Regions from separate parts of the Streptomyces sp. SAS_272 genome, predicted to be linked through region 1. Evidence: riboswitches for the same ligand, from Rfam matches in the RefSeq annotation. Region 1 holds a riboswitch; the other holds the start of a gene.
The links. A riboswitch is a leader RNA that binds a small molecule or an ion and turns the genes downstream of it on or off. The one in region 1 is predicted to bind cobalamin.

Region 1 (3,420 bases):
ATGTCGCCGTAGGAGTCGGCGCGGGCCATCGGCGGTACGAGGTGGTCGACCAGGGTGGCGTGCGCGCGGCGCTTGGCCTGGGTGCCCTCGCCCGGGTCGTTGACCAGGAAGGGGTAGACCAGGGGGAGGTCGCCGAGGGCGGCGTCGGGGCCGCAGGCGGCGGACAGGCCGGCGTTCTTGCCGGGCAGCCACTCCAGGTTGCCGTGCTTGCCGAGGTGGATCATCGCGTCGGCGCCGAAGCCGCCGTCCTCGGTCCGCGCGGCGATCCAGCGGTACGCGGCCAGGTAGTGGTGCGAGGGCGGCAGGTCCGGGTCGTGGTAGATGGCGATCGGGTTCTCGCCGAAGCCGCGCGGGGGCTGGATGAGGATCAGCAGGTTGCCGAAGCGCAGGGCGGCGAGGACGATGTCGCCCTCCGGGTTGCGGCTGCGGTCGACGAACATCTCGCCGGGCGGCGGGCCCCAGTGCTCCTCGACGGACGTGCGCAGCTCCTCGGGCAGCGCGGCGAACCAGCGGCGGTAGTCCGCCGCCGCGATCCGCACCGGGTTGCGCGCCAGCTGCTCCTCGGTGAGCCAGTCCTGGTCGTGGCCGCCCGCCTCGATGAGCGCCCGGATCAGCTCGTCGCCGTCGCCGGAGGCCAGCCCCGGCACCTCGGCGTCCGTCCCGAAGTCGTAGCCCTCCTCGCGCAGCCGGCGCAGCAGCGCGACGGCGCTGGCGGGAGTGTCCAGGCCGACCGCGTTGCCGATCCGGGAGTGCTTGGTGGGATAGGCGGAGAGGACGAGCGCGAGACGCTTGTCGGCCGGCGGGATGTGGCGCAGCCGGGCATGGCGTACGGCGATGCCGGCGACGCGGGCCGCCCGTTCGGGGTCGGCGACGTAGGCGGGCAGTCCGTCGGCGTCGATCTCCTTGAAGGAGAACGGGACGGTGATCAGCCGGCCGTCGAACTCCGGGACGGCGATCTGGCCGGCCGCGTCCAGCGGGGAGACGCCCTCGTCGCTCGACTCCCAGTCGGTCCGTGAGGAGGTCAGGCACAGCGCCTGGAGGATCGGGACGTCCAGGGAGGTCAGCGCGCCCGCGTCCCAGGACTCGTCGTCGCCGCCCGCCGAGGCCTCGGCGGGGCGGGTGCCGCCCGCGGCGAGCACCGTGGCGACGATCGCGTCGGCGGCCCGCAGCTCCTCGATCAGTTCCGGCTCGGGGGCGCGCAGGGAGGCGACGTACAGCGGGAGCGCCCGGGCGCCGGACGCCTCGACGGCGTCGCACAGGGCGTGCACGAAGGCGGTGTTGCCGCTCATGTGATGGGCCCGGTAGTACAGCACGGCGATCGTCGGGACCCCGGGGGCGTCGTCCCGCGCCGGCCGCTCCAGCGGACCCCAGGTGGGGGCGGACGCCGGGGAGTCGAAGCCGTGACCGGTGAGCAGGACCGTGTCGGAGAGGAAGCGGGCGAGCTGCTCGAGGTTGGCGGGTCCGCCGTGGGCGAGATAGGCGTGGGCCTCGGCTGCGATGCCCACGGGAACCGTGGAGGCGGCCATCAGCTGGGCGTCGGGGGCCTGTTCACCGGTCAGGACGACGACCGGGCGGCCGTCGGCGAGCAGCAGGTCGAGGCCGTCCTGCCAGGCGCGCACCCCGCCGAGGAGGCGTACGACGACGAGGTCGGCGCCGTCGAGGAGCGCGGGGAGGTCGTCGAGGGCGAGCCGGGCCGGGTTGGCGAAGCGGTACGGGACCGGGCCGGCTGCGGCGCGGGCGCTCAGCAGGTCGGTGTCGGACGTCGACAGCAGAAGGATCATGGGACGTCGGCCTTCCTCGGGGTGTCCGCGCCCCGGGCGGTGTCGGACGGCGGGAGTTCCTGACTCGCCCGGCTTCTGAGGGCCGGGCTCACAGTGGCGGGACCGCGCCGGATTCGCACCGGGCTTCCTCCCCTGTCGCCGTCGTGGCGTTGGCGGACCGGATGATCCACCGCAGAGCATAGTAAGGGGCGGGGGAAGAGGGCACAGGCATACCTCCCAGGTGGACGTGGGTATGCTCGCCGCCATGTCCTCGGCTGACCTCCGTCCAACATCCCAGGCCACAGCGGTCTCACGGGACCGCGGTGACGCCTGCCCCGGGGCGTTGCGGCTGCATGCGGCGGACGACGGGGCGTTGGCCCGGGTCCGGGTGCCCGGCGGGGTGCTGAGCGTCCGTCAGGCCGAGGCGCTGGGCGAGGCGGCCGGGCGGCTGGGCGACGGGGACGTCCATCTGACCTCGCGCGGCAACGTGCAGTTGCGGGGCCTCGCGGACGGCTGCGGCGCGGAGCTCGCGGCCGTGCTGGACGCGGCCGGGCTGCTGCCCTCCCCCGGGCACGAGCGGGTGCGCAACATCGTCGCCTCACCGTTGTCCGGCCTGGACGGCCGCGGTCTGCACGACGTGGGGCCCTGGCTGTCGGATCTCGACGCGGCGCTGTGCGGGAGCGGACCGGCGCGGGAGCTGTCGGGCCGGTTCCTGTTCGCCCTGGACGACGGGCGCGGGGACGTCGCCGGGCTCGGCGCGGACGTGACGCTGCGGGCGACCGGCGACGGCGGCGCGGTGCTCGATCCGGGTGCGGTGCGGGTGTCCGCGCAGGACGCGCCGCGGGCCGCGCTGCTGGCGGCCGAGACGTTCCTGGAAGCCGTACGGGAGTCCGGCGGCGGAGTCTGGCGGGTGGCCGAACTCAACCTGCCCGAAGGCGAGTTGACCGATCGGGTACGCCGCCGCCTGGACGCCGGCGGAATCGTCCGTTCGTCCCTGACGGAGGTCGCCGCCGCGGTCGCCCCTGGGCCCTCGCCCGGCGTCGTCGGCGACGCCCTGTCCGCGCATGTGCCGCTCGGGCGGCTCTCCGCCCGCCAGTGGCGGGAGTTGACGGGGGTCGCCGGGACCGGGCTGCGGCTGACCCCGTGGCGCGGAGTCGTCGTCCCGGCGCCGGACCAGTCCCCGCGGCAGCGTGCCGAGTCGCTCGCGCGGCTCGCCGCGGCCGGTCTCGTCACCGATCCGGCCTCGCCCTGGCCGCGGGTCGGCGCGTGCGTCGGACGGCCCGGGTGTGGCAAATCCCACGCCGACGTCCGGGCCGACGCGGCCGACACTGTCGACGCGGCCGGCGCCTGCCCCCTCCCGCTGTACTGGTCCGGCTGCGAACGGCGCTGCGGACACCCGCACGGCGACCGGATCGACGTGGTCGCCTCCGAGGACGGCGGCTACCGGCTGTCCGCAGTGCGGTCGGGCCGTCCGACGCTCACCGCACCGATGACCGACCCCGACGACCTCGCCGCCGCCCTGGCGGCGATCACCTCATGAGCCGTACCACCATCGAGAGCAGCGAGACGAACACCGTGAGCAGCTACGACTACGAGAAGGACGGAGCGGCCATCTACCGCCGGTCCTTCGCCACCATCCGCGCGGAGTCGGACCTCGAAG
Region 2 (3,420 bases), on a different contig from region 1:
GCGAGCCGAGCAGCCAGAACATGACCCCGCGGGTGGTCTCCGCGTCGGCGGTCGTCATGACGACGAACGAGGTGAGCGCGGAGAACAACTGCATCGCCGCCACCCCGGCCAGCACCACCCGGTCCGTGTCACCGCCCAGCGTGTGACTGAGCAGCAGCACCAGCGCGAAGGAGACCGTCGCACCGACGAACGCACCGCCGGACACCGACAGGGCCCCGCCGCCCGCCCCGAGCACGACCACCACGACCGCGCCCGTCGAGGCGCCGGAGGAGATCCCGAGGACGAACGGGTCGGCGAGCGGATTGCGCAGCAGGGACTGCATCACCGCGCCGCACACGGCGAGGCCGGCGCCGCACACCGCGGCCAGCAGGGTCCGTGGCAGCCGCAGATTCCACACGATGCCGTCTCTCAGCGGCGTCAACCCGGCCCTGCCGAAGCCGAGATGGGCGGCCACCGTGGACCACACGTCCCCGACCGCGATGTCCGCAGGGCCGATGGTGATCGCCACGGCGAGGGACCCGCACAGCAGAGCGAGACCGGCCGCCCACAGCAGCACGTGGCGCAGCCCCCGCGCCGCCGCAGGCGCGGCGGCCGCCGGACCCGCGGCGCTCATCCCGCGAGGCCGTACGCGCGCAGTGCCGCCGCCACCTTCTCCACGCCCTCGACCGTGCGCACGGTCGGGTTCATCGCCTGCCCGGACAGGAGCACGTACCGCTTCTTCCGCACCGCGGTCATGTTCCTGGTGACCGGGTCGGACTCCAGGAACGCGATCTTCCGGGCCGCCGTCTCGGCCGTCTGCTGCCTTCGGGTCAGATCGCCGATGACGAGGACGTCCGGGTCGCGGTCGGCGACCGTCTCCCAGTTGACCTGCGGCCACTCCTCCTCGGTGTCGTCGAAGACGTTCTTCGCGCCGAGTTCGCGGGTGATGACGCCGGGGGCGCCGCAGCAGCCGGCCAGGTAGGGGGACTGGGAGTTGGCGAACCAGTAGAGGAGGGTGACGTTCTCGGCGTCGAGTCCCGAAGCGGCCCGGGCGACCCGGGACTTGAGGTCGGACACCAGTTTCTCCCCCCGCTTCTCGACTCCGAAGACCCGGGCCAGGTCGCGTACTTCGCCGTAGACCGCGTCCATGGTCAGCGGCTCGGTGCGGACGCCGTCGCCGCCGCCGCTGTTGTCCTTGCCGGCGCAGTCGGACGGGGAGAGGTAGGTAGCAACCCCGAGCTTCTCGAACTGGGCGCGGGTGGCCACGCCGCCCGTGCCGAGCGTGGAGGCGAACGAGGCGGCCACGAAGTCCGGTTCGGCGTCCAGGACCTTCTCGAAGGAGGGCGCGTTGTCGGCCAGCCGCTTCACCCGGGCGTCGGCCTTCTCGAGGCTCTTGGGCAGCGGGTCGGTCCAGGTGGCGGTGCCCGCCATCCGGTCGGCGAGCCCGAGGGAGAGCATGATCTCCGTGGTGCCCTGGTTCAGGGAGACCGCCCGGCGAGGGGGCGTGTCGATCCGGACCCGCTGTCCGCAGTTGTCGAGCGTGACCGGCCGGCCGGCCGCGTCGCTGCCGGCCGCACCGTCGGCGGAGGAAGCGGAGGGGGCTGCGGAGCCGCCGCAGCCGGTCGACAGGAGGGCGCCCGCCAGGAACAGGACGGCAGAGCGGACGGGACGTGCGAACGGCACGGAGATTCCTTCGGCGTCGAGGGCTCAAGCGCGAAGCCCGGTCGTACGGTGCGCTCCTCCGGCCGGTCTGCGACACCGGAGGCCGCCAGCAGGTCTTCGGACTCGGGGTCACCCGGGCGAGGCGCCTTCCCGGAGCGCAGGTGCGTTCCAGTGGCCGAAAGCCCCGCCCGTCGCCCTTACCGCTGCGCGTCAGCTCCGGAGTCTCACCGGATTCCCTGACCCCTGCGCGCCCGGGGGCGCACACGAGTACGACTGGCCTCGGCAAGCTACCACAGGCGTCGAGGGCGCCGACGGGGGTGACCTTCGGCACATCGGAGGTCTCGCGCCCGCGATGTGCTTTCATCGTGCACTTGTTGCTCATCGTGCACTGTTCCCGCAGGGAAAGCACGTGTCACCCGATCTCTGACATGACGTCGCATGGACGTGGGGGAACCGGAGGACGACCGGGCACTTGCATCCAGGTGCGTGGACCCGCGTATGAGGACGCACTGCTGCCCGCCGTTCCAGCGCCTAGTCTGTGGTTCGGAACCCGCCGGGCCTTCCCCCGCAGCGTGGGCGGGATCTCCGCCCGTCACCACCGAGAACAGGCGGCCGAGGGCATGCAGCCACTGCGTCCAGAAGACCCCGAGCAGCTCGGGCCGTACCGGCTCGTGGCCCGGCTCGGTGCAGGCGGTATGGGCCGGGTCTATCTGGCGCGGTCGTCGGCCGGCCGCGTCGTCGCGGTCAAGGTGATCCGTCCCGAGATGGCGGAGGACGACAACTTCCGGATCCGGTTCCGGCGCGAGGTGGCGGCCGCCGCGGCGGTCGGCGGCCCCTACACGGCACACGTCGTGGACGCCGCGCCGGACGACGAGACACCCTGGCTCGCCACCGACCACGTACCCGGCCCCACCTTGGCCGAGGCGGTCGCCGCGCACGGGCCGCTGCCCGCTGAGACGGTCCTCGCACTGGGCGCGGGCGTCGCCGAGGCGCTGACCGCGGTGCACGCCGAAGGGCTCGTGCACCGTGACCTCAAACCGTCCAACGTGCTGCTCGCGGCGGACGGCCCGCGGGTCATCGACTTCGGCATCGTGCGCGCCCGTGACGGTTATGAACTCACCGGTTCCGGCACCCTGTTCGGCTCTCTCGACTACATGTGCCCGGAGCAGGCCACCGGGGATCCGATGGGCCCGGAGGGCGACGTCTTCTGCCTCGGCTCGGTGCTCGCGTTCGCCGCGTCGGGACGCTCGCCGTTCGGCGGGGCGGTGGGCGCGGCGCAGCTCTACCAGGTGGCCCACGGGTCGCCCGACCTGAGCCTGGTGCCCGAACCACTGGACAAGATCATCAGTCTTTGTCACGCCAAGGACCCGGCCCTGAGGATCCACCCCGACCGGCTCTCGGCGGCCTGCGCTCCCGGCGGCGCCGAACAGGTGCTGACAGAGGGCTGGTTGCCGGCGCCCGTGGCCGCCATGGTCGACGCCCACCGGGCGGCCGTGCGGGACCTGGACCGCCTCGCAGCGCCGACCGCGGTCCCGCACCCGGGAGCCTTCGCGCCGCCTCCGCCGGTGTCGGCCGAGGAGCCCGTCGCCGGTCCTTCCGATCCTGCCGGGCGGAGGACGACCCACCAGAGCGTCGACCGGTCGACGGGCGGCGCCTCCGAAGGCGAAACCGAAAGGGCCCCCGACGCCGAAAGCGGAGGCGGAGGCCTGAGCGGAAGCGCATACGGACGCGGATACGGAAGCCGATCCGATGGCGGATACGGAAACAGAGGCCGCGGCG

Region 2: it holds a riboswitch for cobalamin, as region 1 does, so the genes downstream of both, ACN6LD_RS35360 (ABC transporter substrate-binding protein) here and cobN (cobaltochelatase subunit CobN) in region 1, are expected to answer to the same signal.

The regions. Positions count from the first base shown of each region.
Region 1 covers NZ_JBMNDR010000026.1:12,524-15,943, reverse strand. The annotation lists gene cobN (cobaltochelatase subunit CobN) at 1-1,781, opposite strand, end outside; cobalamin riboswitch at 1,816-1,967, opposite strand; gene ACN6LD_RS16980 (cobalamin biosynthesis protein CobG) at 2,014-3,300, shown strand; gene ACN6LD_RS16975 (precorrin-8X methylmutase) at 3,297-3,420, shown strand, end outside.
Region 2 covers NZ_JBMNDR010000092.1:26,805-30,224, reverse strand. The annotation lists gene ACN6LD_RS35365 (FecCD family ABC transporter permease) at 1-613, opposite strand, end outside; gene ACN6LD_RS35360 (ABC transporter substrate-binding protein) at 610-1,662, opposite strand; cobalamin riboswitch at 1,753-1,879, opposite strand; gene ACN6LD_RS35355 (protein kinase domain-containing protein) at 2,262-3,420, shown strand, end outside.